DNA from 2 places in the Gudongella sp. QWL-04 genome. Region 1 is predicted to be linked to the other one. Evidence: a T-box and tRNA genes for the amino acid it is inferred to sense, from the RefSeq annotation. Region 1 holds a T-box; the other holds one or more tRNA genes.
The links. The T-box of region 1 lies ahead of ileS (isoleucine--tRNA ligase). A T-box ahead of a tRNA ligase gene usually reads a tRNA of that ligase, here a tRNA-Ile.
Positions count from the first base shown of each region.

Region 2: it has a tRNA-Ile gene. The T-box ahead of ileS (isoleucine--tRNA ligase) is inferred to sense a tRNA for this amino acid. The anticodon was not compared.

Region 1 is NZ_CM178754.1:206,296-221,127, forward strand. Features, by position in the region: gene AC4PHB_RS00990 (type I restriction endonuclease subunit R) at 1-1,302, shown strand, start outside; gene AC4PHB_RS00995 (hypothetical protein) at 1,304-1,720, shown strand; gene AC4PHB_RS01000 (hypothetical protein) at 1,928-2,956, shown strand; gene AC4PHB_RS01005 (GmrSD restriction endonuclease domain-containing protein) at 2,969-5,110, shown strand; gene AC4PHB_RS01010 (hypothetical protein) at 5,325-6,479, shown strand; gene AC4PHB_RS01015 (BaiN/RdsA family NAD(P)/FAD-dependent oxidoreductase) at 7,555-8,784, shown strand; gene AC4PHB_RS01020 (NAD(P)H-dependent oxidoreductase) at 8,864-10,171, shown strand; T-box leader at 10,211-10,419, shown strand; gene ileS (isoleucine--tRNA ligase) at 10,463-13,564, shown strand; gene sfsA (DNA/RNA nuclease SfsA) at 13,593-14,276, opposite strand; gene AC4PHB_RS01035 (metallophosphoesterase) at 14,381-14,832, shown strand, end outside.
Region 2 is NZ_CM178754.1:614,142-628,973, forward strand. Features, by position in the region: rRNA gene AC4PHB_RS03010 (16S ribosomal RNA) at 1-1,023, shown strand, start outside; tRNA gene AC4PHB_RS03015 (tRNA-Ala) at 1,291-1,366, shown strand; rRNA gene AC4PHB_RS03020 (23S ribosomal RNA) at 1,437-4,376, shown strand; rRNA gene rrf (5S ribosomal RNA) at 4,516-4,632, shown strand; tRNA gene AC4PHB_RS03030 (tRNA-Asn) at 4,812-4,886, shown strand; tRNA gene AC4PHB_RS03035 (tRNA-Leu) at 4,893-4,980, shown strand; tRNA gene AC4PHB_RS03040 (tRNA-Met) at 5,014-5,090, shown strand; tRNA gene AC4PHB_RS03045 (tRNA-Met) at 5,164-5,240, shown strand; tRNA gene AC4PHB_RS03050 (tRNA-Glu) at 5,258-5,332, shown strand; tRNA gene AC4PHB_RS03055 (tRNA-Val) at 5,341-5,416, shown strand; tRNA gene AC4PHB_RS03060 (tRNA-Asp) at 5,527-5,603, shown strand; tRNA gene AC4PHB_RS03065 (tRNA-Thr) at 5,708-5,783, shown strand; tRNA gene AC4PHB_RS03070 (tRNA-Tyr) at 5,849-5,933, shown strand; tRNA gene AC4PHB_RS03075 (tRNA-Gly) at 5,952-6,025, shown strand; tRNA gene AC4PHB_RS03080 (tRNA-Arg) at 6,051-6,127, shown strand; tRNA gene AC4PHB_RS03085 (tRNA-Gln) at 6,134-6,210, shown strand; tRNA gene AC4PHB_RS03090 (tRNA-Lys) at 6,269-6,344, shown strand; tRNA gene AC4PHB_RS03095 (tRNA-Ser) at 6,348-6,438, shown strand; tRNA gene AC4PHB_RS03100 (tRNA-Ser) at 6,442-6,533, shown strand; tRNA gene AC4PHB_RS03105 (tRNA-Ile) at 6,542-6,618, shown strand; tRNA gene AC4PHB_RS03110 (tRNA-Phe) at 6,641-6,716, shown strand; tRNA gene AC4PHB_RS03115 (tRNA-Trp) at 6,797-6,870, shown strand; tRNA gene AC4PHB_RS03120 (tRNA-Ile) at 6,885-6,961, shown strand; tRNA gene AC4PHB_RS03125 (tRNA-Ile) at 6,985-7,061, shown strand; gene AC4PHB_RS03130 (ribonuclease H-like domain-containing protein) at 7,099-8,076, opposite strand; gene AC4PHB_RS03135 (IclR family transcriptional regulator) at 8,177-8,956, shown strand; gene AC4PHB_RS03140 (asparaginase) at 9,021-10,004, opposite strand; gene AC4PHB_RS03145 (lactate utilization protein) at 10,338-10,934, shown strand; gene AC4PHB_RS03150 (cysteine desulfurase family protein) at 10,946-12,100, shown strand; gene thiI (tRNA uracil 4-sulfurtransferase ThiI) at 12,105-13,274, shown strand; gene AC4PHB_RS03160 (helix-turn-helix domain-containing protein) at 13,502-14,041, shown strand; gene potA (spermidine/putrescine ABC transporter ATP-binding protein) at 14,057-14,832, shown strand, end outside.

The sequences.
Region 1 (14,832 bases):
GACCTTCTTGCCAAAAGAATGAAGGACAACAACGATGAACTGAAGCTAGTAATAGTAAGGGATATGTGGCTTACTGGCTTTGATGTACCATCAATGCATACTATGTATGTAGATAAGCCAATGAGAGGGCATAACCTTATGCAGGCAATAGCAAGGGTAAACAGGGTTTTCAAGGAGAAATCAGGAGGAGTAGTAGTCGACTACATCGGTATACTGGAAAGCCTGAAGGATGCTCTTAACCAATACACCAACAAGGACAGAGGCAACACTGGTATAGATACGAGCGTAGCAGTAAGAGTCATGCTTGAAAAGCTTGAGATACTCAACAACATGATGCATGGCTACAACTACTCAAAATTCATGGGTGAATCCCAGCTTGAAAGAGCAAGAGCAATAGCTGGAGGGATGAACCATATACTGGGCAAGTCAGATGAGGACCAGAAGGAATTCAAGAAGATCACCCTTGAGCTTGCAAAAGCCCACGCCCTTTGCGCTGCAACAGAGGAAGGGAAGAACAAGAACCTCGAAGTAAGCTACTTCAAGGCAGTCAAGGCAAGTCTTGTTAAGCTGAATGACAGGAAACCACCGGGACTATCCAAGGCAGAGATAGATGCAAGAATAAACCAGATGCTTCAAAGGAGCATAATATCAGAGGAAGTTATAGATGTATTCGCAGCTATGAACCTAGACAGGCCGGACATATCAATTCTATCAGAAGAGTTCCTCGACGAGATCAGGCATATGGAGCATAAGAACCTTGCAGTAGAAATGCTTAAGAAGCTACTAGAAGGAAAGATCAAGACCATAGAGAGGACCAATCTCGTCAAGTCAGAGAAGTTCTCAGAAAAGCTCACAAAGGCACTTATCAAATACAGGAACCAGGCTATCACAAATGCTGAGGTACTTGAGGAACTGATAAGGATGGCACACGAGATCAAAGCAACCCAGGATGAGGAGAAGAAGCTTGGACTTACTGAGGATGAGATCGCTTTCTACTATGCCCTTACATCCGACGATCTTGTTAAACAGCTTATGGAGGATGAGATCCTTAAAAAGATAGCAAAAGAGCTTACTGAAGCCATCCGAACCAATACAACAGTGGATTGGAACATCCGTAAGAGTGCCAGAGCTAACATCCGAAGAGTCATTAAGCGACTACTTAAGAAGTATGACTATCCACCGGATAAGAGGATACAGGCTATGACCGTTGTAATGAGACAAGCGGAGAAGATGGCTGGAAACTTCTATGATGAAGTTGAAAGCACGTACGGTTGGGTAGCTGAAGAGGAAGAGGAGGTTTAGAATGACAAATGTATCATATCTGACGAAAGCTATGAAAATATTCTCTAAAGAACCAACTCAGAAAATGTACAATGATGTTTTATTGGCTTTAGTAAGAGATTCTAGGAATGATGAAGCAGTACATATACCTGTAGAAATCAATAAGGCAGCAAAGCTAGAAGAATCCATGGTATATGGTATGGTGAAAGGATCTGATAATAAATACTACTACATAATCTGTACTAATACAGAGGAGTTATATGGGTCTGGCTATGAAGTATCAGTATTGATGAAATTATATGATATTCTGACTAGGTCTTTCAGCGATACAGATATAGGAGGAGTTTGCATTGATCCTTGGAGTTCAGGGAATTGTGTAATTACTAACGATTACATTGGTGCTCTATTGAGATTGATAGATTCGGATGAAGAGTTGTAATTCAATACTAGTACAGTTATGAAGAGGGCATTATATTGCTACTTGATTTGTTTGATGTTAAATAGCTAGAGAATAAGTCGGTTAACTTGAAAACATAAGATAACATGTAATCCATGACGATAATTATGATTTCTTTATTCAATTCGAGGAAATGGTTAATTATAAGGAAAGTAACAGTTAAATGACGTAAGTAGAAGGAGTGATAACTTGAAAATTAGAGATGTTATATTTACTCTACTGAGTTACTGGGCTGCATTTACTGCAGTGTTCGTTTTTCGCTCTTGGGTTATTGACCGCTATGTATTATCTCAGTATGAAGGCCAAACATATGAATGGGCTATAAAAGTTGGCGATAGATCGATTTATGCAATAGTAATATTCCTGTTATTATTTTTATTGTTCAGCTATTTACCAAAAAAAAGGTTAAATTTGCTACCGCTAGGATTTGCTTTAGCAGCGTGTGGAGCTTCATGCATTTTTAAGTACTCTGAAGCACAACATGAAGGTATAAGAACTTTAGGAACTTCTCTTGGATTGGGTGCAGGAGCTATAGGTGCTATCATTCTTGTGAAAATATATGGTGAGAAGAGAAAAATAGCAACTGTATCTACAGAAGATATAGCGACAAATCTGTCAAGAAAATTAAATCAAAACATCAAGGAAACAACAATATCTCCTGAGAGATTGACAACCAGCTCAATAGATTCTTCGACAGCGAAAGAAGTTGATAGAGGTATTATCTCACAAGAAAAATTGGATAAAAATGATTCTGAAGATCATAGTGATAATGCAAATAATAAGTTTATCAGTTGGAATGATAATACTAACAATATAGAACAACCTCTCAAATCAGCCAATAAGATTACATTGGGTAATAGGAAAAAGATATTGATTGTTTCAGCAACTATAATTGTCTTATTAGTGCTGTACTTAAATTTATTTTATTATCCGCATGACGGTGAATGGGAAACCATATTGTATTCAAGAAAAATTGGACTAAACCTTAAAAAAGGAGAAGGTGTTTTAGAAATATATCGTCCAGATAGCAGTTTTGGAGTTGCAAATACTAAGGACATTTTACTCTTTGAACCACATAAAAGAGAAACCACAGCAGGAATTGCAGGTAGATCTAATAAAATTAATGTGAGTGGAAATGTATTAATTCTTGAATTGGAAGGTATTGACACGGTCTTAGGGAAATTGGATGAAACCTTATACTTTAAGAAGGTTAGGTAGAGGAGGCAAGATATGAAAGCATCTGAAGCAAAGTTATTGGAGTTTATGAAGAAGTCACCACAATTCATGATCCCAATTTATCAAAGGACTTACTCGTGGTCTGAAAGAGAGTGTAGACAACTTTGGGATGACATCATCAGAACTGGTGAGAATGACAATATCAATGCTCACTTCATAGGCTCAATCGTATACATAGAAAAAGGGATATACCAAATTATAAATCAAACACCATTTTTGGTAATCGACGGTCAACAAAGACTTACAACAATCTCGCTCCTAATAGCTGCTCTTGCAAAGAAGCTGGAACAATTACCTGAGGATAAGAGGGAGATAATTGATGGATTCTCGCCAAGAAAGCTAAGAAACTACTATCTTCTAAACACAGAGGAAGAAGGAGACCGGAGGTATAAGCTGATTCTTTCCAAGACAGATAAGGATTCGCTTATAGCCGTAGTGAATGACAAAGATGCTCCTAAGGATTATTCAATCAGGATAATGAACAACTACAGTTACTTTAGAGAATGGGTAGATGAGTTGAATGGAGATCTGTTATCTCTTTGTAAGGGCATAGCAAAGCTTATCGTAGTAGACATTGCACTTAGCAGGGATCAGGATAATCCGCAGCTAATATTTGAAAGCATGAACTCTACTGGCAAGGAATTGACTCAGGCTGACCTTATTCGTAACTATATACTAATGGGGCTCGAGATAAACCATCAGACAATACTTTATGAGGATTACTGGCGTCCAATGGAGATCGATTTTGGACAGGAAGCCTATACATCTGACTTCGACAGTTTCATGAGGCATTTTCTTACGGTGAAGACAGGTAAGATTCCAAAGATCGGTGAAGTCTATGATGCATTCAAGGAATATAACAAAGACTGCAAGACCAATGGTATTGAGATAGATGAAGTAGTAAGAGACATTAGAGAGTACTCAAGGTACTATTGTTATATGACACTTAACCACGAAAAGGATAAGAGATTAAGAGTGGCCTTCATGGATCTAAAAGAATTAAAAGTAGACGTAGCTTATCCAATGTTGCTTGAGCTTTATGACGATTATCACAATGGCAAGTTAGGGCAAGAAGATTTCGTTCAGATCGTAAGACTTATTGAGTCATATGCATTCAGGAGGAATATCTGTGCGATCCCTACCAACTCAATGAATACAACCTTTGCAAACTTTATGAAGTCCATAGATAAAGACAATTATCTTGAAAGTATAAAAGCCCAGTTCATACTGCTGCCTTCATATAGGAGATTTCCTAATGACCAGGAATTTATGAAAGAAATGATGGTTCGCGACTTATACAATAACCCAAGAAGGATCTATTGGCTCAGAAGGCTAGAAAACTATAATAGAAAAGAGTATGTCGATGTACAACAGTACACTATAGAGCATATCATGCCTCAGTCACCAAACATTACAGATGAGTGGAAAATGGAACTTGGGCCTGAGTGGGAAAGAGTTCACGAGACATGGCTTCATACATTGGGAAACCTTACGCTTACAGGTTACAACTCAGAATACAGCAATAGACCATTTAGAACTAAGAGAGACATGGATAATGGTTATAAGGACAGCCCAATTAAACTAAACCAATCGTTGAGAGATGTAGAAAACTGGAATGAAGAGTCTATAATTAAGAGAGCAGAATCACTCAGCAAGATGGCACTAGATGTGTGGGTATCACCTAAAATACCAAACGACGTTCTAAATAAGTATAAACATAAACCCAAAGAGAAGAGCAGCTACACTTTGGAAGACCATCCATTTTTGCACCCGGGTAGCAGCTCTTATGTAGATAAAATGGGCTTGCTTTTCACAGCTTTAAGAGAAAAGATACTTGACCTTGACCCAGCGATAACTGAGGTATACCTGAAGCAATATATTGCCTTCAAGGCTGAGACAAACTTTGTTGATATTATATCCCAAGCTAAGAAATTAATACTGAATCTAAATATGCCATTCAAAGAGTTAGTTGATCCTGAAGAAATTTGTAGAGATGTAACTGGAATGGGTAGATGGGGTAATGGAGATGTTGAGGTATTTATATCTGAAATAGATGAGATCCCTTATGTTATGAGACTCATCAGACAGTCCCTTGATAGGCAGCTTAATAATAAGAATGGGCAGGATGATGAATAATCAAGAATTATATAGTCATTGACCCTTCTGCACACACTTTAGCAATCATTTCTGATTGGCAGTGAAACATCTGATGTTATATGTTTACCACCACAGGGATTAGTACACAACTTATAACTAGTACTTGCTGAGATAAGGAATAAATGAGTAAAATAGCAAATCTCCAGTATTAGATTGTCAAGAGTTTGATATTTTACATAGGAGAAAAGAAATTATGAATGATATATATTTTATTTTAATAGGTTTTTCGATTTTTGTCTTATTTTATTTAATTGAATCTTTTACTGGAGTTAAGCCGCATAGAAAGAAGGAGAATCTTAAAAAAGTTACTCTGGATACTTCTAGCAAAATTGATATAGATAAAAAGGTTGAAAACGTAAAAACTGAAAGTTATGATAATACACTATCGAAAGTAGAAAAAACTCTAGAAAACCCGATTGATAAGGAATTAAATAGGAAGAATAAGAGAAAAAATATAGTTAACTATGAATTATTGGAACGAAAAATCACAAGAGGAATTACTATCCACAAACGGAAATCAATACTGTCATGCGTAAGAATTATATGGGACAGTTCAAAGGTTGAAAAATTCCAACTCAACACACTTAAACAAGATATAAATCAGAAGCGTGAAAAAATGGATTTTTATGACAACTGTCCATATGAACTAGATTTGGAGGTAGATTTCCATGGACTTACACTAAGCAAATCAAGAAAAGCCTTTGATGAAATAGTTGATTATTGTAGGAATTATTATTCAAGTATAACAGTTATTCACGGTTTTAATAGAGGAACAGTTCTAAGAGATTATTTTAGAAGTTATTATAACTTATACGTAGAAAATAAATTTTATCCAAATCCGGGTAGAACAACATTTATAGTTTTTGATAAAGAGAGGGCAGAGCACAGACATAGAGATTTAATTATAGAAAATCAGAATAAAGCCTTGACTATGCTCGAAGAAATGCGTTCAAGAAATGATATTTTGGAAGAAGAAGTCATGGAATATTTTGAAGCCAAAACTAAATATGAACCACTAATCTACCAAATAAATAGGGATATATCAAAAGCAGGGTTATATTTTGACCTAAATGAATCTAAATTTGTTCGGAAGAGCGTTGATTTTAAGCAAATGCGTTTTGAAGATTTATACATCGATAACTATGACATTGAAGATTATCTGCAATCTGCGCAAGATTATATAGACATAATGAAAAAAATGAGGAAGGAATACCCTATTGTATTTGAGAGTAAATATTTTATTACTTATGATAATGGTAACTCTCGAAGAACAATTGATTGGCAAACAATTAATAACAGTCAAGGTAAAGTATATATCGAGAATGATAAACTAGTAGTTGAAAATTGAAGGTATATATTATTTTTAGTCTACTTCCTTATATGTGTGTGAATATCAACGAAAAAGGTTACCACTTTGTTTCTTAGAAAGGGAATACTAATTGTTAGTAGCACCCACTAAATGGCAGACAAAATTACAAAAAGTAATTGCCAGTACATACCTCAAATAATACCCTATTAAGTAACCACACTTATCTAAGAAGGAAAGGACTTGCTGACAATTACTCAAGTCAATAATATCTGAGAATTTAATTTCATGTAAGGAAAAAGTACAAAAAAAAGAGAGCAGTGACTGGAATGAATTATCACTCCATCACGAAGTATGTAGAGGTAGATGATTTCAGTTGTATAAACACAAGGCAGAATCACAAAAGGACATTGGTTTTTGATGTGTTTTGGCAACGAAATAATATACCTTGGAGCCGTTAAATTAAGCACTAAAATTAGGTGTAAATATTGTAAAATAAGCATCTGGACAGGAAATATTTAACTCTATTAACTCATCTCCCTCAGGATAATTCAGAATATCTCAGTACATTTAAGAGATGAAATGTCTTAAAATAGACATTTGATGATAAATTAGAATATTATAGAACGGCTCTAAATGACCCAGTTGGTCGGGGGTTATTATCTACAATCACGAAGCAAATACACACACATATTCAGTGTTATAATCTATACATTCGAGGATTAAAGATCTAAATGCAACAGAGATGAAGCAATGAATCGAAAACATCTAATAATCAACATCCTTGAACTATAGGTTTGCGTGCAGTAGCGCATGCAATAGAGATGATAAAGGATGATAAAAGATACTATTATTTAACACTTCGCTAGTCTCCGAAGGATTTTGAGCTGGAACACATGTTGCTGTAAATGGAAGGCAATATGAGAGAGCTTATCTATGATAAGCGTTGATAAATAAGCATTTTAAGCTATATATACTTTAGTTCAAGAACGCCTTTTTCTCCAATAATCGACTAATTTAACAGACAAAATTTCCGTAGTCCCATAGCTATTATGGGGCTACTCTAATATAATCTATATCATAGTCCTTTACTTTTAACACAGGTCAGGTGATATCAATGAAGAACAAAATAATAATAGTTGGCGGTGGGGCCTCCGGGCTTATGGCAGCCATAGCTGCTGCAAGAAATGGTGCAGTGGTTACTATCCTAGAAAAGAATGATCGTGTCGGCAAGAAGCTCCTTGCCACAGGGAATGGAAGATGCAATTACACCAATGAGGATGTAAGATTGGTTCATTTTCACGGTTCCGATAAGGCGTTTATTGAAAAGGCTCTTTCAATATTTGGAAGAGACTCTGTTATTGAATTTTTTGAGCATCTTGGTATTGCTCCTGCGTCAGAGGACAATGGCAAGATATATCCGCTTTCCTTTCAGGCTTCCTCGGTTCTCGATGTTCTAAGATATGAGGCCGACAGGCTTGGGGTAGAGGTAAGGGTGAACTGCAGCGTATCCAAAATAGTCAAGAATGGTCAATTCAAGGTATATCTTAAATCGGGTGAAAGCCTATCTGCTGACAAGGTGATCCTTGCAACCGGTGGTATGGCTATGCCTGTTTCAGGCTCAGACGGCAATGGGTATCCTATCGCCAAGTCACTTGGGCATAAGGTTGCTACTGCCACTCCATCTCTAGTTCAGCTTAAGCTAAAAAGCGACAAGCTTAAACAAATCAACGGCACAAAAGTAGTTGGGAAGGCATCTCTTTTTATCAATGGAGTGCTGGTCAAGGAGGACTATGGGGATATTCTCTTCACAGACTACGGCATAAGTGGTCCACCGATCCTTCAGCTTAGTAGAGAAGCCGTTATAGCCCTTGAAGGATCCAGGCAAGTCAAGCTTGATGTTTCTATCATCCTAAACAAGTCTGAGGAGGAGCTGTTGGATTATCTGGAGAAGAGAAAAGGTTGGATGCCTGAAAAAAGACTTGAGGATTTTCTTATTGGAATGGTCAATAAGAGGCTGATAATCCCTGTGATCAAGGAATTGAGAATGGATAAGGATAAAATTGCAAAGGATATTTCCATAGATGAACTAAGAAGCATTGCTCATATTCTGACCTGTTGGGGCTTTGAAGTAATCGGTCACAATGGCTGGGGTCAGGCACAGACTACTGCAGGAGGAGTGCTTACCAAGGATATCGATCCTGTGAAAATGGAATCTAAGCTTGTTAAAGACTTATACTTTGCAGGGGAGCTTCTCGATGTGGACGGCGACTGCGGAGGATATAATCTCCAGTGGGCCTGGACAAGCGGCTATATTGCAGGGAACAGTGCAAGCATCAAATTTTAGTTGAAATGCTACTACAACAGGTTTATTATAGAATAGGATTGTTTTTATAACGTCCTAAGCGAAATTTCAGGAGGAAGCTATGCTTGGACTAAGGAAAAAGCTGGAGGAGTTGGAAGCACAGAATAAGCCTATCAAGGTATGTCTTGTAGGTGCTGGGATGATGGGCAAGGGCTTGGTAAGCCAGCTGCTCAGAGTCAGGGGAATGGAGCCCTCCGTGGTGGTGAGCCACAAGCTGGAGGATTCCTTGAAGGCCTTCCAGCTGGCAGGAATAGGAAGAGAACAGATAGTTATTGCAAAGAGCACTGAAGATATAAATATAGGGATGGAGAAGAACAGGTTCGTAGTTACTGATGACTACCAGCTGGCTTTGAAGGCAAATCTTGTGGATGTGGTAGTCGATGCCACGGGAGTACCTGAAACAGGAGCTAGGATTGCCATTGGTTCTATCGACAACAGAAAGCATGTTGTAATGCTAAATGTTGAGTCTGACGTTGTTGCAGGACCGTATCTAAGCAAGCTTGCTAAAAAGGCAGGGGTCGTTTATACTGGCTCTGCTGGAGACGAACCGGGTGCAGCAATGGAGCTGTATGATTTTGCAGTGGCTTCAGGCTTTAAGGTTCTTGCCCTTGGAAAGGGGAAAAATAACCCTCTGGACTTTTATGTGACGCCTGATCAGGTGGAGGAAAGGGCAAAGTCATCTGGACTAAAACCGCTAAGGCTTGCATCCTTTATAGATGGAACAAATACCATGGTCGAAATGGCTGCAATGGCAAATGCATCTGGTTTTATACCTGATATCAGAGGCGGTCACGGACCCACGGGCACTGTGGATCAGCTTCCAGGGATATATTCCCTCAAAGAGGAAGGTGGGATACTTAACGGCTACGGGATCGTGGATTTTGCCTTTGGCGTGGCACCAGGAGTATATGCTATTATCACCACAGATCAGCCGCAGGTACACAGCGAGATGAGGTTCCTTAAGATGGGGGATGGTCCAAACTACGTACTTTTCAGGCCATACCACCTTACAAGCCTTGAAACCCCGATTTCAATAGCAAAGGCTGCAATTTACGGTGAGGGCTCAATAGTTCCCAAGGGAGACCTGCCGGTGGCTGAGGTAATAACACGGGCTAAGAAGGACCTTAAGGCAGGGGAGTTTCTTGACGGAATCGGTGAATACACAGTGTTTGGAAGCATCGAAGAGTACGGAAAGGCTAAGGAAGAAAAGTTTGTTCCAATAGGACTTATTAACGGTAACGCAAGGATGAAAGTGGACGTAAAGAAAGGAGACTTCCTGACCTACGATATGGTCGAACTGGATCAGACCACAGAGATATTCAGGCTTAGGAGGATTCAGGAAGAAATGGCTGAGGACTTGACAAAATAGAGTCCTTCGGGTATATTATTACACAAGCGTACAATCGAATATAGGGCTGTGAAGGGGACAGTAGTTGAGCTTAAGCATTTCAGAGAGGCGACCAGGCTAGGTGAAAGGTTGTTATGTCGAACTCGGTGAAGATCACCCCGGAGCTTGGTACCTGAAAAAGAGTAGGGTGCCGCGTGTAGACGTTAGACAATAATGAGTGACAGGATGATCCTGTAATTTGGGTGGTACCGCGATATTTCGTCCCTAAGTCTTTGACTTAGGGACTTATTTTTATGAAAAGGAGAGATGAGGGTGAAAAGGTTTAATGAGTTGTCAAACGAACCTGTAAAGTCAAGGGAAGACAGCATATCCAAGTATTGGAAACAGATCGACCTTCTGCACAGATCAGTTGAATCTAGAGACCCCGAGAAGACCTACATTTTCTATGAGGGACCTCCGACAGCCAACGGCAAGCCGGGGATCCATCACGTAATGGCGAGGACTCTTAAGGATCTTACGTGCAGGTACAAGACTATGCAGGGGTACCAGGTAAAGAGAAAGGCAGGCTGGGATACCCACGGCCTTCCGGTAGAGATCGAGGTTGAAAAGCAGCTTAGCCTTGAGAGTAAGCAGGACATTGAAAACTTCGGGCTTGAGGAATTCAATGCGAAATGCAGAGAGTCGGTATGGAAGTATGAGAAGCTCTGGAGAGAGATGACAGAGAGAATGGCATACCTTATCGACATGGATAATCCATATGTAACCCTTGACAATGACTATATCGAGTCAGTTTGGTGGATACTGGACAAGTTCTACAAAGAAGGTTATATATATGAGGGACACAAGATACTTCCATACTGCTCAAGATGCGGTACAGGACTTGCATCCCACGAGGTTGCCCTTGGATATGAGGAGATAAAGACTGAGACAGTCACAGTCAAGTTCAAGGTAAAGGACAAGGATGAATATCTTCTTGCCTGGACTACTACTCCATGGACTCTTCCTTCAAACGTGTGCGTAACTGTTTCACCTGAGGAAACATACGTAAGAGCAAGGAAGGATGGAGAGGTTTATATATTAGCCAAGGTTCTTGCCGATAAGACTCTTGGTGAGGGCTATGAGATCCTTGAGGAAATGAAGGGGAGCACACTTGAGCACCTTGAGTACGAGCAGCTGATACCATTTGTGAAGGTGCCTGGCAAGGCCTTCTACGTTACAGTTGCAGATTATGTAACGACTGAGGATGGAACAGGTATAGTCCACACTGCGCCGGCCTTTGGCGAGGATGACTACAATACAGGGATGAGATACGGACTCCCCGTTATTAACCCTGTATCAGAGGAGGGAAAATTCACCGACACTCCATGGGCTGATATGTTCGTTATGGATGCAGACAAGCACATAATCGCATGGCTGAAGGAGAACGGCAAGCTGTTCAAGAAGGAAAAGATGGACCACAACTATCCACACTGCTGGAGATGCAGGACCCCGCTTCTCTATTATGCGAAGCCGTCCTGGTATATAGAGATGACCAAGCTTAAGGACAAGCTTGTTGAGAACAACAACAGCGTCAACTGGTTCCCGGACTTCGTTGGCGAAAAGAGATTCGGAAACTGGCTGGAGAACGTAAATGACTGGGCAATATCCAGAAGCAGGTATTGGGGTACGCCATTCCCAATATGGAGATGCGACAAATGCGGGCATACCGATAGCGTAGGGTCAAGACGGGAGCTTATCGACAGGGCAATAGAGGAAGTAAGCCCTGATATAGATCTTCACAGACCATATGTTGACGACATCCACTTCAATTGTCCTCATTGCGATGGAGTAATGACCAGGGAGAAGGATGTAATCGACTGCTGGTTCGACAGCGGTGCAATGCCATTTGCTCAGCAGCACTACCCATTTGAGCACAAGGACGACTTTGACACGCTGTTCCCTGCTGACTTTATCTGCGAGGGGATCGACCAAACAAGAGGCTGGTTCTATTCACTTATAGCGATATCAACCTTTGTAATGGGGCAGTCGCCATATAAGAATGTACTGGTAAATGACCTTGTATTGGACAAGGAAGGAAAGAAAATGTCCAAATCAAGAGGAAATACGGTAGATCCATTTGATCTGTTCGACAGATACGGAGCTGACGTGTTGAGATGGTACCTGATCTATGTATCACCTCCATGGACTCCGACCAAGTTCGATGAAGACGGTCTGAAGGAGGTTGAGTCCAAGTTCTTCAGAAGTATAAGAAACGTATACAATTTCTTCTCAATGTATGCAAACACTGACGACATAGACCCAAGAGAGTTCTTTGTGCCATATGACGAGAGACCTGAGATAGACAGATGGATACTTTCCAAGTTCAATACTCTTTTAAGCGAGTCAAGGGAGAATATGGACATATTTGAGCTTACAAGAACGGTAAGGGCGATCCAGGAGTTTGTCATAGAGGACCTTTCAAACTGGTATATAAGGAGAAACAGGAGAAGATTCTGGTCAACTCAGCTTGACGACGACAAGAAGTCAGTTTATAACACCACCTATGAGATAATGGTAGACCTTTGCAAGATAATTGCACCGTTCGTTCCATTCATTTCAGAGGAGCTATACAGAAATCTTACCGGCGGGGAATCAGTCCACATAGACTACTATCCTCAGGCAAGAGCTGAGCTTATGGACAAGAACCTTGAGGATAAAATGGATCTTGTAAGAAACCTTGTGGCTCTTGGAAGAGCTTCGAGGGAGAATGTAAGGATCAAGGTAAGACAGCCGCTTAACGAGGTAGTTATAGATGGCAAATATGAAGAGCTTATCAGTGACCTGGTACCTCTTATGATGGAGGAGCTTAACGTGAAAAAGGTCGTATTTGAAAAGGACCTTTCACAGTTTATGAACTACTCACTTAAGCCGAACTTCAAGGAAGCCGGGCCGACTCTGGGTTCTAAGATAAAGTCCTTTGGAAAGGCATTGGCTGAGGCTGACTCCAAGGAGCTTGCTGATCTTCTTGAAAGAGAAGGTAAGGTAACGATGAACCTTGACGGAGCAGATACCGAGATAGTGAAGGATTTTGTACAGGTGACCATATCCTCCAAGGAAGGCTTCAACGTGGTCATGGAAAACAACCTTTTCGTGATCCTGGACACAACTCTTACCAAGGAGCTTTTGGATGAGGGCTACGCAAGAGAGTTCATTTCAAAGGTTCAACAGATGAGAAAGGCTAACGGTTACGAGATACTTGATACGATAAAGATATTCTTCAATGGAGAAGAGCCTATCAGAGAAGCAGTGAAGGAATACGAGGAGTTTATAAAGTCTGAGACTCTGGCGACGGAAATCATCGCATCAGACAATGCTGATATGGAGAAGCAAGACTTAAACGGTCTGGAAACAGGCATGCTTCTAGAGAAAAACTAATGGATACAGCCCGCATTTTTGCGGGCTGTTATTTTTTAAGGCTTTTTCCAATGTGTATTGTATTCGGGGTTACTATGGAATCATAGGCAAGTATCCGGACCCCGCTGTTATTTGCAAGCTCTACCGCATCTGCGAAGCTGGGGTCCATGCTTCTGTTTGGTTCAAAGCTTGCTGGGCCCTTCATCTGGATCAGGAATAGTATGGAGGCTTCATAGCCATCCTTCTTTGCTTTGATAAGCTCCATTATGTGCTTTGTTCCCCTTATGGTGGGGGCATCTGGAAACCTTGCGATCCCATCCTCCTCAAGTGTTACCCCCTTGACCTCAAGAAAGCCCTTCTGCCCTCCGCCTTCATAATATATGTCGAACCTGGAATCACCAAAAGTCTTCTCTCTTTTTATCAGGTCTGCCCTTGGAAGCTCTGTGATCAGGCCTTTTTTCAGAGCTTCAGCTGCGACGGCATTTGGCACCTGAGAATCCATGTTTATTAGCATGTCTCCCTTCCAGACGGAAATAAGTGAGTACCTTGTCTTACGAGTCGTATTTTCTCCATGGTCCTCAAGATATACCCTTGCACCAGGTATCAGGAGCTCCCTGCACCTTCCCGTATTTTTTACATGAGCGATAGCTTCTCCCTCCGGAAGCATTATCCTTGCGATAAATCTATTTGGTCTTTCTATAAATATACCTTCAACGACCTTTTGATAATCCATAACAGCCCTCCATGTGCTACAATATCCTTAAGCTTATCACTATTTATATCCACGGACAACCGATGAGATAAAATGATGAGCAAAAAATTAAAATGAGGTACTGTATGAAACTTAGGAAATTTTCATTTATCATAATGATAGGCTTGGCTGCGGTCATAGCCTTTATTGGCTTTAACGTTGACAATTCTGAGGCTGTCATCGAGTCCGGCAGCGATATCAGCATTTTTATAGCAACTGATCTACACTATTTTGACAAGAACCTTACAGACTTTAGCGAGGGCTTTGAGTCTTTTGCAGTGACAAGGGACGGGAAGCAACTTCTATACTCAGAGGAGATAATGGATTCCTTTTATGAGGATATAAAGGTTCAAAAACCGGATATACTGATCTTAAGCGGAGACCTTAGCTATAATGGCGAGGCTGAGAATCACAGGGAGCTTTCCAAGAGGTTTTTAGAGATCGAGAAGCTTGGTACGAAGGTTTATGTCATCCCGGGCAACCATGATGTATTGAGCATCTGGGCAAACGGCTACAAGGAGGGTGCTCCGTATTCAGC
Region 2 (14,832 bases), 410 kb from region 1:
GCAGCCGCGGTAATACGTAGGGGGCGAGCGTTGTCCGGAATTATTGGGCGTAAAGGGTTCGCAGGCGGTCTGATAAGTCAGATGTGAAAGGCGTAGGCTCAACCTACGTAAGCATTTGAAACTGTCAGACTTGAGTTAAGGAGAGGAAAGTGGAATTCCTAGTGTAGCGGTGAAATGCGTAGATATTAGGAGGAATACCAGTGGCGAAGGCGACTTTCTGGACTTATACTGACGCTGAGGAACGAAAGCGTGGGGAGCAAACAGGATTAGATACCCTGGTAGTCCACGCCGTAAACGATGAGTGCTAGGTGTTGGGGGTCAAACCTCGGTGCCGCAGCTAACGCATTAAGCACTCCGCCTGGGGAGTACGTACGCAAGTATGAAACTCAAAGGAATTGACGGGGACCCGCACAAGCAGCGGAGCATGTGGTTTAATTCGAAGCAACGCGAAGAACCTTACCAGGGCTTGACATGCCACTGACCGGTCTAGAGATAGACCTTTATCCTTCGGGGTACAGCGGACACAGGTGGTGCATGGTTGTCGTCAGCTCGTGTCGTGAGATGTTGGGTTAAGTCCCGCAACGAGCGCAACCCTTGTCTTTAGTTGCCATCATTAAGTTGGGCACTCTAAAGAGACTGCCGATGACAAATCGGAGGAAGGTGGGGATGACGTCAAATCATCATGCCCTTTATGTCCTGGGCTACACACGTGCTACAATGGTCGGTACAACGAGAAGCAAGCCAGCGATGGCAAGCAAATCTCTAAAAGCCGATCCCAGTTCGGATTGCAGGCTGCAACTCGCCTGCATGAAGTCGGAGTTGCTAGTAATCGCGGATCAGAATGCCGCGGTGAATGCGTTCCCGGGTCTTGTACACACCGCCCGTCACACCATGGGAGTTGTCAATACCCGAAGCCAGTGAGCTAACCAGCAATGGAGGCAGCTGTCGAAGGTAGGGGCAATGACTGGGGTGAAGTCGTAACAAGGTAGCCGTATCGGAAGGTGCGGCTGGATCACCTCCTTTCTAAGGAAGATACATTCATAAGTATCTCACACTGTTTGTTATAACCTAACCCAGCGATCGTAAGGGAGCTGTAGGTAGGTTAAACGCAACGAGAACCAATTTCTCACGAGAGTATCAAGTGGAAGAAATTGTGATTCGAGACTGCGGAGAATAAAATATCAGTGAATAAGTAAGAGTGAACAGTGAATAGCTAAAAGGCAAGCAAAAGCCAAAGAGGCATTCATAACAACTATTCACTATTAACTATTCACTATTAACTGAATTTGTGGGGGTGTAGCTCAGCTGGGAGAGCACCTGCCTTGCAAGCAGGGGGTCAGGAGTTCGATCCTCCTCATCTCCACCACGACCCAACTTAAGGTTGGATCAATTGAACATTGAAAACTAAATCTAATAAAAAGAACAAACATGAAATAGGTCAAGTTATTAAGAGCATAGGGCGAATGCCTTGGCACCAAGAGCCGAAGAAGGACGGGATAAGCACCGAAATGCTACGGGGAGTCGCAAATAGACGTCGATCCGTAGATATCCGAATGGGGGAACCCACTTGAGCAACCCTCAAGTACTCATGACCCAATAAAATAAGTCATGAGAGGTAGACCAGGGGAACTGAAACATCTAAGTACCCTGAGGAAGAGAAAGAAACATCGATTTTCAAAGTAGCGGCGAGCGAAATGGAAAGAGCCCAAACCTGATTTATCAGGGGTTGAGGACACAGCAAAAGATTGAGTGATCCATAGTCGAAGAAAGCTGGGAAGCTTTGCGAAACAAGGTGATAGCCCTGTAGACGAAATGGAATACTCACAGGCTGTGCTCCAGAGTACCACGGGACACGAGAAATCCCGTGGGAAGCAGGGAGGCCCACCTCCCAAGGCTAAATACTACTTGGTGACCGATAGTGAACAGTACCGTGAGGGAAAGGCGAAAAGAACCCCGGGAGGGGAGTGAAATAGAACCTGAAACCCTATGCTTACAAGCAGTGGAAGCACGTTAAAAGTGTGACCGCGTACTTTTTGTAGAACGGGCCAGCGAGTTATGATATGCAGCGAGGTTAAGTAATTAAGTTACGGAGCCGTAGGGAAACCGAGTCTTAACAGGGCGAATATAGTTGCATGTCATAGACCCGAAACCGGGTGACCTATCCATGGGCAGAGTGAAGTTTTAGTAAAATAAAATGGAGGCTCGAACCCGGTAGCGTTTAAAAGCTATGGGATGACCTGTGGATAGGGGTGAAAAGCCAATCGAACTCGGAGATAGCTGGTTCTCCTCGAAATAGCTTTAGGGCTAGCCTCAAGAGAGAATGAGATGGAGGTAGAGCACTGAATGGTCTAGGGGCACATAGTGTTACCAAAACCTATCAAACTCCGAATGCCATACTCATAAGCTTGGGAGTCAGACTGTGGGGGATAAGCTTCATAGTCAAAAGGGAAAGAGCCCAGATCACCAGCTAAGGTCCCAAAATTCTGATTAAGTGGTAAAGGATGTGAGGTTTCACAGACAACCAGGATGTTGGCTTAGAAGCAGCCATACATTTAAAGAGTGCGTAATAGCTCACTGGTCGAGAGACCTTGCGCCGAAGATTTCCGGGGCTAAAATCAGATACCGAAGCTGTGGGATGTATTAATACATCGGTAGAGGAGCATTGTGTAAGGGACGAAGGTGTACCGAAAGGAGCGCTGGACATTACACAAGAGAGAATGCTGGCATAAGTAGCGAAAGGTGAGTGAGAATCTCACCCGTCGAAAACCTAAGGTTTCCTGAGGAAGGCTCGTCCACTCAGGGTAAGTCGGGACCTAAGCCAAGGCTGAAAAGCGTAGGTGATGGACAACAGGTTATGATTCCTGTACTGGAGGTATTCGTTAATAGAGAAGTGGGGACGCAGGAGGATATGCAGAGCGTGCGATTGGAAGAGCACGTCTAAGCACGTAGGGAGAGAAGACAGGCAAATCCGTTTTCTTAGAAATCCTGAGGTGTGATGGGGATCGAAAAACAAGTAGAGAAGCTGCAGACTCCACACTGCCAAGAAAAGCCACTATCGAGAATATTTTCACCCGTACCGCAAACCGACACAGGTAGGTGAGGAGAGAATCCTAAGACGAGCGGAAGAACCTTTGTTAAGGAACTCGGCAAAATAGCCCCGTAACTTCGGGAGAAGGGGTGCCACTTGGAGTGGATATCATACGATATACAAGCTTTGGGTGGCCGCAGTGAAAAGGCCCAAGCGACTGTTTACCAAAAACACAACTCTCTGCTAAGTCGAAAGACGAAGTATAGGGGGTGACACCTGCCCGGTGCTGGAAGGTTAAGGGGAATGCTTAGAGGGAAACTTCGAAGGTGTGAACTTAAGCCCCAGTAAACGGCGGCCGTAACTATAACGGTCCTAAGGTAGCGAAATTCCTTGTCGGGTAAGTTCCGACCCGCACGAAAGGTGTAACGATTTGGGCACTGTCTCAACAAAGGATCCGGTGAAATTGTAGTACTCGTGAAGATGCGAGTTACCCGCGACAGGACGGAAAGACCCCGTGGAGCTTTACTGCAGGCTGACATTGGATTTTGGCATTGCATGTACAGGATAGGTGGGAGGCATAGAAGCAAGTGCGCCAGTATTTGTGGAGCCAACCTTGGGATACCACTCTTGTGATGCTGAAATTCTAACCTGGCACCGTGAACCCGGTGTGGGGACACTGTCAGTTGGGCAGTTTGACTGGGGCGGTCGCCTCCTAAAAAGTAACGGAGGCGCTCAAAGGTTTCCTCAGCACGGTCGGAAATCGTGCGAAGAGTGTAAAGGCAGAAGGAAGCTTGACTGCGACACCAACAAGTGGAGCAGGAACGAAAGTTGGACTTAGTGATCCGGTGGTACCGCGTGGAAGGGCCATCGCTCAACGGATAAAAGCTACCCCGGGGATAACAGGCTTATACCCCCCAAGAGTCCACATCGACGGGGGTGTTTGGCACCTCGATGTCGGCTCGTCTCATCCTGGGGCTGAAGTAGGTCCCAAGGGTTGGGCTGTTCGCCCATTAAAGAGGCACGCGAGCTGGGTTCAGAACGTCGTGAGACAGTTCGGTCCCTATCCGTCGTGGGCGCAGGAAATTTGAGAGGAGCTGTCCTTAGTACGAGAGGACCGGGATGGACAAACCTATGGTGAATCAGTTGTCTTGCCAAAGGCATGGCTGAGTAGCTAAGTTTGGACGGGATAAGTGCTGAAGGCATCTAAGCACGAAGCCCCCCTCAAGATGAGATTTCCCATCATGAAAGTGAGTAAGACACCAGGAAGACGACCTGGTAGATAGGTCTCAGGTGAAAGAGCAGCAATGCTTGAAGCTAAGAGATACTAATATGTCGAGGACTTGACCTAAGTCAGTGAACAGTGAATAGTGAACAGTGAATAGTGATTGTCATTCTGAGCGTAAGCGAAGAATCTTAGCTGAGAACTGTGAATTGTAAATTGTGAATTGTAGTAAGTAGTGTTTGTTCTATAGTAGATTTAGTTTTCGTCTGGTGACGATAGCAAGAGGGAGACACCTGTACCCATACCGAACACAGAAGTTAAGCCTCTTAACGCCGATGGTACTTGGTTGGAAACGACCTGGGAGAGTAGGAAGTTGCCAGTCTAATGACCTAACTTAGCGAACGAAAGTGAGCTTTAGTAGGTCAGATGTCGCGCAGTCCAGATCTATGATTTGGCTAACGCAGCCGACTAATGACCTAACTTAGCGAACGAAAGTGAGCTTTAGTAGGTCAGATGTCGCGCAGTCCAAATCTATGATTTGGCTAACGCAGCCGACTCTATTCTTAGGTAGCTCAATGGCGGAGCAACCGGCTGTTAACCGGTAGGTTGTGGGTTCGAGTCCCACCCTGAGAGCCAGAGTATGCCGGGGTGGCGGAACTGGCAGACGCACAGGACTTAAAATCCTGCGACCCTTAAAGTCGTACCGGTTCGATTCCGGTCCTCGGCACCATAACTCTATGGCACAAAAGGGTTAAAATATTGACGCGGGATGGAGCAGTCTGGTAGCTCGTCGGGCTCATAACCCGGAGGTCGTAGGTTCAAATCCTGCTCCCGCAACCATTATATCTGTCATAGCGACAGCGGAGACACCCATTTTGGTGTACCCGGAGGGTGCAAACATAATGTCTAACGTGGCGGCGTAGCTCAGTTGGCTAGAGCATGCGGTTCATACCCGCAGTGTCAGCGGTTCAAATCCGTTCGCCGCTACCAATTTTCAATTAAATCAAGGCCCTATGGTCAAGCGGTTAAGACACCGCCCTTTCACGGCGGTAACCCGGGTTCGAATCCCGGTAGGGTCACCAAAAAAAGTGGGCGCATAGCTCAGTTGGGAGAGCACCTGCCTTACAAGCAGGGGGTCACAGGTTCGAGCCCTGTTGTGCCCACCACTTTTATCAATGAACAATTTACAATGCACAATGCACAATTAAAAAGACCCGTAAGTAAGTCGCAAATAATTGTTAACTGTGAATTGTGAACTGTGATTTTAACTACCATTGGCCTGGTAGTTCAGTTGGTTAGAATGCCAGCCTGTCACGCTGGAGGTCGAGGGTTCGAGTCCCTTCCAGGTCGCCACAATTCAACTAATAGTGAATAAGTAAGAGTGAATAACGAAAGACCCAAAAGAGAGACCCGAATAACTATTCACTGTTCACTGATAAATTATTCACTGCAATATTGCTGGCGTAGCTCAATCGGCAGAGCAACTGACTTGTAATCAGTAGGTTGGGGGTTCAATTCCTCTCGCCAGCTCCAAAAGTGCTCCGCAGGACAAGAGAAAATGTCCTTTAGGGTTTGATACATAACAAGGGAATAGATATGGAGGAGTTCCCGAGTGGCCAAAGGGGACGGACTGTAAATCCGTTAGCTAAGCTTTCAGTGGTTCAAATCCACTCTCCTCCACCAATTAAACTTAATAAATATGCGGGTGTAGCTCAGTGGTAGAGCCCCAGCCTTCCAAGCTGGTTGCGAGGGTTCGATTCCCTTCACCCGCTCCAGTAAACTCTTAAAGCTTATAATCATGCACCTATAGCTCAGTAGGATAGAGCAACGGACTTCTAATCCGTGTGCCGGGGGTTCGAATCCTCCTAGGTGCACCATAGTGTTGGGGTGTAGCCAAGTCGGTAAGGCACTAGACTTTGACTCTAGCATTCCACAGGTTCGAGTCCTGTCACCCCAGCCATTTTTACCTAGTTCACTTATACTGCATGCAGTATATTTTTTTACCAATAATATAATATGATCCATTAGCTCAGTCGGTAGAGCACCTGACTTTTAATCAGGGTGTCCCGCGTTCGAGTCGCGGATGGATCACCATTTGGAGAGGTACCGAAGCGGTCATAACGGGGCGGTCTTGAAAACCGTTAGGGCTTTGCGGCCCACGTGGGTTCGAATCCCACCCTCTCCGCCATAAGGAGAAGTACTCAAGTGGCTGAAGAGGCTCCCCTGCTAAGGGAGTAGGTCCTGATAAGGGGCGCGAGGGTTCAAATCCCTCCTTCTCCGCCATAAGATGGGGGCCTTTAGCTCAGTCGGTTAGAGCGCCCGGCTCATAACCGGTAGGTCCGGGGTTCGAGTCCCTGAAGGCCCACCAACTACATAAAATGTAGTTACCTGCCCAGATAGCTCAGTCGGTAGAGCAGTGGACTGAAAATCCACGTGTCGCTGGTTCGATTCCGGCTCTGGGCACCATCCCATCTATTCACAATCTCCAATTTATTCATTGCATCCCATGATGCGTTGATGGATTGTATTGTGAATTATTTTAATACAGGGGCGTAGTTAAACGGTATAACAGCGGTCTCCAAAACCGTCGATGAGGGTTCGATTCCTTCCGCCCCTGCCATTTTTATTTAGCAAGGACTTGTAGCTCAGGCGGTTAGAGCGCACGCCTGATAAGCGTGAGGTCGGTGGTTCGAGTCCACCCAGGTCCACCACCATTTATCATTAAATGATAAATGGGCCTTTAGCTCAGTCGGTTAGAGCGCCCGGCTCATAACCGGTAGGTCCGGGGTTCGAGTCCCTGAAGGCCCACCAAAGAGAAAAACTCATCGCTATGATGAGTTTTACTGTTTTAAACTAATATTTCTGAAAGCTGCCTTATTATCAAGGATTTGATATTATCAGTATTCAGATTTCTTCCTGCCGATACTATTATATATCCGTTAGGGATTCTCATATCCATGTTTGAGAAGCCCTCTTCTGAGATTCCGAGATTAACAACGTCTATCAGGGCAACCTTGAGATCACTCTCGCTTATCGCATAGATTATCTCATAGGCTATGTTGAAAGTGTTGTCATCCCTTAGATCCAATGACCAACCTTGAGCATAATAGCGTATAGGGACATCGCTGTCTGAAGTATAGGTCCCATTTATGAGCAACATCTCTTCAATAATTCCAAGCTCCTTAATATACAGATTTATGGTTTGGCCATTGTTAACGACCCTTACTGTTTTACTATCGCCGACTATTTGGATAAGCCTTAGCAATTCAGGCATAGAGCAAAGATCATCGTGATTATGCTTTAAGACGATTTCTCTCAAAGCAGCTGAGCCCGTTTTAATAAATTCTTTATAGAAATCAATACATTCTTTACCAGAGTACTGATCTTCCCGCAAAATTCCTAAGCTCTCTTCAACAGTCTTAAGCTTAAGATTGGGAAAAGCGAAAAAATCACTATTATTTTTAAGAAGCTTATAAAGATCCAATGACTCTATGGGCGTCATAGAAATAGAATGCTTATCCATTCTAGCCTTAATGAAGGGAAGATCGAAGGAATCCCCGTTATAAGTGACGACAAGAGTTCTTGAATTGAGATAGGGTAAAAGAGCTGAAAGTATATCATTTTCCTCCGAAGAATTTTCAGCAAATAATTGCTCTATAAACCATTTCTTTTTCTCGGATTCATAATAGGCAAGACCTATAAGATATATCCAGTTATACTCTCTTGAAAGTCCAGTGGTTTCAATGTCCAGGATCAGAAGCTTCTTAAGATCTACGAATGTGTATTCCCCAGGACTGGGACTGATAGGTATTTTTAGAATTTCCATAAATCACAGCTCCTTAATGCATTTAGACTGCAAATAGTGCTTTTACTGATGGGAAAAATAGTATACAATAATTATATCATATATTTGGGAGGAAGCCGATTTGGAAATAGAGACTAAACAGCGGAAAACCATAGGTTCAGTGATAAAGGCCGTGGAGATAATTAATTATATTGCTGAAAGCGAACAAGAAATGGGTGCAACTGAAATCAGCGAGGGCTTAGGCTATGGTGTAAGCGCAACCTATCACCTGCTAAATACCCTTAAAGAGTCAAACTTTATCACTCAGAACGAGAGGACCAAAAAATATCAGCTAAGCTTGAAGCTGTGGCAGCTGGGCATGAAAGCATTTAGCCAAAATAATCTTGGCGCAGCTCTGAGACAGTTTCTCGTGAAGCTTAAGAAGGAGACAGGGGAGACTGCCAATCTTACAGTTTTGGATAGAAAATCTATTGTTTACATTGCACAGGAGGAAAGTGACAAGCTAATAAAAATGTTCACGAAGACAGGAGCTACTGCGCCTTTACATTGCACAGCATCGGGGAAGATTTTTCTTGCGTATATGGATGACAGTAAGAGGGATGAAATCCTCAAGGATTATGTAATGACTAAATTCACTAGGAATACCATCACCACGAAGAAACAGCTTTTTAGTGAACTGAAGGTCATACGGGAGAAGGGCTATGGCTTCGACGTAGAGGAACGAGACGATGATGTATCTTGTGTAGCTGCTCCTGTATTTGGAGCCAACGGTGAGGTTTTAGCATGTATTTCTATATCCGGACCTCATACCAGATTTACTGAAGAAAATAAGCTTAAGTGGATTGAGATAATTTTGCAGGTGTCAAAGGATGCCTCAGCGTTCCTGAATAACGAAAAATAAGAAATAGTAATAACGCCTCAGACTGATCAAATATCTGAGGCGTTATTACTTAAATGAATAAATTTCAGATTGTTTTTTCGAATAAATCTTTTATTCTATCCATATCCTTGGTCATCCCAAGTATAAGCATCAGCTTGATCCTTGCTTTTTGTCCAGGCAGATTTCCTCCAAATATTACTCCCATATCTCTTAAATGCTTTCCTCCACCCTCATAACCATAAGTATATAAAACCCTTCCTGTATTGCATCTTGATACAAGGACGACAGGGATGCCAGAAAATATTGCTTGTTTTATACCGCCGATCATCTGTGGAGGTACATTGCCTCTCCCGAGACCCTCGATCACGATGCCTTTGTAGCCAGACTCAATATAAAAACTGAAGATATCTGACCCAAGCCCTGGGACGGCCTTTATTAGGGCTACCTTTTGTTCAAGCCTGTCGGTTTCTATTCTTTGTCTGTCAGGTATACTCCTATAATAGATCACTTCATCGTTATCTACGATACCAAGCGGTCCAAATTCCGGTGATTTGAAAGTATCCAGAGATAGGGTATTTGTCTTTGTTACTTGACTTGCTGCATTTACTTCATTATTCATCACTACAAGGACACCCTTATCCCTGGATTTGGGAGAAAGAGCGGTACATATTGCCGCCGCCAGGTTGCTTGAACCGTCATACCCCAGTTCTGAAAAGTTTCTCATTGCTCCTACCAGGATAACAGGCTTTGGTGTATCCAATAGAAGATCTAGAAGATAAGCTGTTTCTTCAAGAGTATCAGTACCATGGGTTATTATTATACCAGTAATCGATTCGTTCTCAGAAAGCACCTTGGTTTTTTTATAGAGCTCCATCATTATATCCGGAGTAATGTGAGGGCTGGGCAGATTTGAGAAATTGATTATCTCAAGATCAGTCAAGTCCTCGACATTTTTTATCATCCCGAGGATCTCATCCGCATTCAGTGCTGGTATAGCAGCATGGAGATCCGGATCGATCTTCATAGCTATAGTTCCACCTGTAAAAATCATAGCGAGTTTATGCTTCATAATACCCTCCACGTTATTTTGTGATTTTGATAATCTTATCCTACAAACCCTTCAATAAAATAGTAACACGAACTAGGAAAAAAAAGAAGACTCCGTATTTGGAGTCTTTCATCCCATTTACACAGGATGGAACAAAACCGTTCAAAAGGGGTATTGGGAATAGAGATCTTACTTGAGGCTACCAGGGGGATAACCTCATATAGATTATAACAAATATGATATTTAGACGCAAGAACATATTGATATTTATTATCAATAATCTAGAAAACAGTTTAAAATGGGGAAAATATTGGATATAATGTTAGAAGTTAGTTACAAGAAAGGAGAGAGAGCATGGATAAGGCTGTCAGAGCATTGCAAAAGAATGGTTTTGGTGTGAGAGTTTTTGATACAAAAGAAGAGGCTGTATCTGCATTGATGGAGGATATCAAAATTGATGAAACGGTTGGCTTAGGAGGTTCCATTACTCTCCAGGATATGGGGATCTACAGTCATTTAACTGAAAGAGGGAACACTGTATACTGGCACTGGAAGGCTGAGGATAAAGGTGCTGCACTAAGAAATGCTGCGAGCTCAAAGGTATACATAACAAGTTCGAATGCAGTTACTGAGGATGGCAAGCTGGTTAATAAAGATGGCACTGGGAATAGGGTATCATCAATGTTCTATGGACATGAAAGAGTGTACATAGTTGCAGGAAGAAACAAAGTGGTAAGAAATTATGGGGATGCCATTTACAGGATAGAACACACTGCAGCACCTTTGAATGCAAAGAGGCTTAATCTTACTACACCCTGTGTTTACACCGGTGTATGCGGGGACTGTGATTCACCGCAACGTATTTGTAATATCGAGACTGTTATTAATAAAAAACCTGGTGGTGTTGGTAAGATTGTCATTTATCTGGTCAATGAAGAACTGGGTTACTAAGAGGTGAGAGCTTGATTTATCTTGATAATTGTGCAACTACCCGTCCTAAACCTGAGGTGGTCGCTGCAGTGGCTAGGACAATGGCAGAAGAGTTTGGGAATCCTTCCTCTCTTCATAGACTCGGTCTAAGAGCAGAAAAGCTTGTGAAGGAAGCAAGAATCCGTACTGCCGATTTTCTCAAGGTTCATGAAAGTGAAATATACTTTACTTCTGGTGGTACTGAGAGCAACAATATTGTGGTCCAGGGAGTTGCAAGTATTAGGTCCGGTAGAGGAAAGCATATAGTAACTACATCAATAGAACACCCAGCTATTATGAACACATTGAAACATCTGGAAAAGAAAGGCTTCGACATAACCTGGCTAAAGAATGATAGCTATGGAAGGATAGACGTCAATGAACTGAAGGAATCACTTAGAGAGGACACAATCCTGGTTACATTAATACATGTTAATAACGAAGTAGGTATTATCCAGGATATTGAGGAAATTAGTAAAGTACTTGGCAATTTAAAATCTAAGCCCCATTTTCACCTGGATGGAGTACAATCCTTTGCGAAACTACCCCTTTCCCTAAAGGCTTGGGGTGTTGACAGCTATGCATTTAGTGGTCATAAGCTTCATGGGCCAAAGGGAATCGGAGGGCTGTATCTCAGTTCCAAAATCCATATACCACCCTTGTGCTTCGGAGGAAACCAGGAAAAAGGCTTAAGATCAGGAACTGAGAATGTACCAGGTATAGTAGGGCTTTCAACAGCCTTGTCACTTGTTTCTAAGGACAGCAGTCATGAGTTGGCTCATGTCAAGAACCTTAAATCTTTGATGATAGATCTATTGACTGAAGCTGTACCGGAAATAAGGATCAATTCTCCAGAGGATCGATTATTTTCCCCTTATATATTAAATGTTTCTATACCAGGAACAAGAGGAGAGGTGATGGTTCATACTCTGGAGGATAAAGATATTTACTTATCAACCACTTCTGCATGTTCGTCAAAAGGAGTAGGTAGAAGCCACGTACTCGAGGCAATTGGGCTGGACGATAAATGTATCGAAGGAACATTGAGAATAAGTTTTTCGATGGAGAACACGGAAGATGATATCAGGATCGCAGCCAGAGAGATATCAAATGCAGCAGTTGAAATCAGAAGTATAATGAGGAGATGATCAGTTGGATAGGGTTTTAAGTGTCAGCCTGGGAGAAGTTGTTCTTAAGGGGTTGAACAGGAAGTATTTTGAGGACAAGCTGATTAAAAATATCAGACGAGCTCTGGAAGGTCTTGGTGATATTTCCATATACAAGGAACAGGGAAAGATTTATATCGAAGGACTTGAAGGCAACGAAGATATTGCAGTAAATAGACTTAAGAAGGTATTTGGTCTTGTATACATCAGCCCCTGCATTAGAACAACCACAGAAATGGAGGACATAAGGCAAGCTTCACTTTTGGCGGTCAAGGAGTTCACTGATCAAGTGGACAAAGTGTTTACATTCAAAGTTGACGTAACCAGATCAGATAAAAGGTATCCTCTCAAGTCACCTGATATATCGAGGGATATAGGCGGTCATATCCTTAAAAATTCTGGAAATCTAAGCGTAGATGTACACAATCCTCAGATACTTGTGAGAGTTGATGTGAAGGAAAAAGGATATGTTTATATAAAGAGAGACAAAGCCTTTGGAGGATTGCCTGTAGGGACAAACGGTAGAGGTCTGCTTCTTTTATCAGGCGGGATCGACAGCCATGTCGCAGGGTTTTTGATGGCAAAAAGAGGAGTTGATATTGACTGTATCCATTTTCACTCATATCCTTTCACCTCTGAAAGAGCTGAGGAAAAGATATATGATCTTGCCAGGATCATGGCAAGATATACGGGACCATTGAAAATTTTCAGCGTCAATCTTTTAAGTATCCAGAAGGAAATCGGAAGATGCTGTCCTGAGGATGAAATGACGATAATATCAAGAAGATTTATGATGAGAATAGCTGAAAAACTGGCAACCCCCAGAGGTTATGACGCATTGATAACCGGTGAGAATTTGGGCCAGGTAGCCAGCCAAACCATTCAAAGTGTGGATGTTATAAACAGATCAGCTGGCATGCCTATCCTAAGACCTTTGATAGGCATGGACAAGGTCGACATCATCAAGTGGTCAAAGGACATTGAGACATATGAGACCTCAATACAACCATTTGAAGATTGCTGCTCAGTTTTCCTTCCGAAGCATCCCGTCACGAAGCCAAAGCTTGTTGATATTTTAAGTTCGGAGAGCAATCTGGATGTAGAGGGATTGATAGAGGATGCCTTATCAAACCTTAAGATCGTTAATATTGAATAAAGCATATAAATTTCACAGAACCGAAAGGTTCTGTTTTTTTTGTAGTGCATTGGTAAACTTTAAGTTTAGTCAATTGAAGCAGTAATTAGGTTTTACAACACAGAACAAACTGTTTCAGTGATTATTTTTATTGACACTGACTGTTTCCTACACTATAATTAAATGGTGAATGTTTAGTGATTATAAACAAATTGTTTAGTGATATATGATTTCCAAGGGGGTGTGTCATGAATATCGGAGAAAAAATAAAGGCACTTCGGGTCAAGAAGAATCTTACTCAGGAGGAATTGGCAGACAGATGTGAGTTGACAAAGGGATTCATATCGCAGCTGGAAAGAGACCTGACCTCTCCGTCAATAGCTACGCTTATGGATATATTGGAAGGCCTGGGGACTAATCTTAGAGACTTTTTCAATGAAGCGACTGAGGAAAAAATTGTATTCCGCAAGGAAGATGCCTTTGAAACAACCAATGATGAGTTAAAGTATACCTTAAGATGGATAATACCAAATGCGCAGAAGAACCTTATGGAGCCCATCCTTTTAAGCTTGCAGCCGGGAGGAAAAACAAAGGAGGACAACCCACATGAAGGTGAGGAATTTGGATACGTACTTCAAGGTGCTATTCATGTGAACCTGGGAGCTGAGAAGCATAAAGTCAAAAAGGGCGAAAGCTTCTACTACAGAACTAATAGTGATCACTCGATATCAAACGCTGGAAAAACTGAGGCAACATTCATATGGGTGAGCACTCCTCCTAATTTTTAGTAAGGAAGTGATAGAATGACGAAATTAAATGCAATAGATTTGGTTGATATATCAAAAGATTTTGGGGACACTACAGTTCTCGAGAATATAAGTCTATATATTCGACAAAATGAGTTCCTTACTCTGCTTGGACCGAGTGGGTGCGGAAAAACCACAACCTTGAGGATCATAGGAGGCTTTGAAGCCCCTTCTTCCGGCAAAGTGATATTTGAAGGGAAGGACATAACTAAACAGCCACCGTATCTGAGACAAATCAACACCGTATTTCAGAAATATGCTCTATTTCCTCACCTAAATGTATTTGAGAATATTGCTTTTGGACTTCGGATAAAAAAAATACCTAATGCTGACATAGCTCCTAGAGTTGCTGAGATGCTCAGGCTTGTCAACCTTACAGGCTATGAGAAAAGAGACATCGACTCATTAAGTGGTGGTCAACAGCAAAGAATTGCAATAGCAAGAGCACTTGTAAATGAACCAAAGGTTTTGTTGCTTGATGAACCTCTTGGAGCCCTTGATCTTAAGCTAAGAAAAGAAATGCAGATGGAGCTTAAGAAAATACAGAAAAGTGTAGGGATCACCTTTGTGTATGTAACACATGACCAGGAGGAAGCTCTTACAATGTCTGACACCATAGTAGTAATGGACAAGGGTAGAATTCAGCAGATAGGTACCCCGACCGATATATACAATGAACCAAAAAATAGGTTTGTAGCAAGATTTATCGGGGAAAGCAATATAATTGAAGGCACAATGCTTGAGGACTATAGGGTAGAATTTGCAGGGAAGGT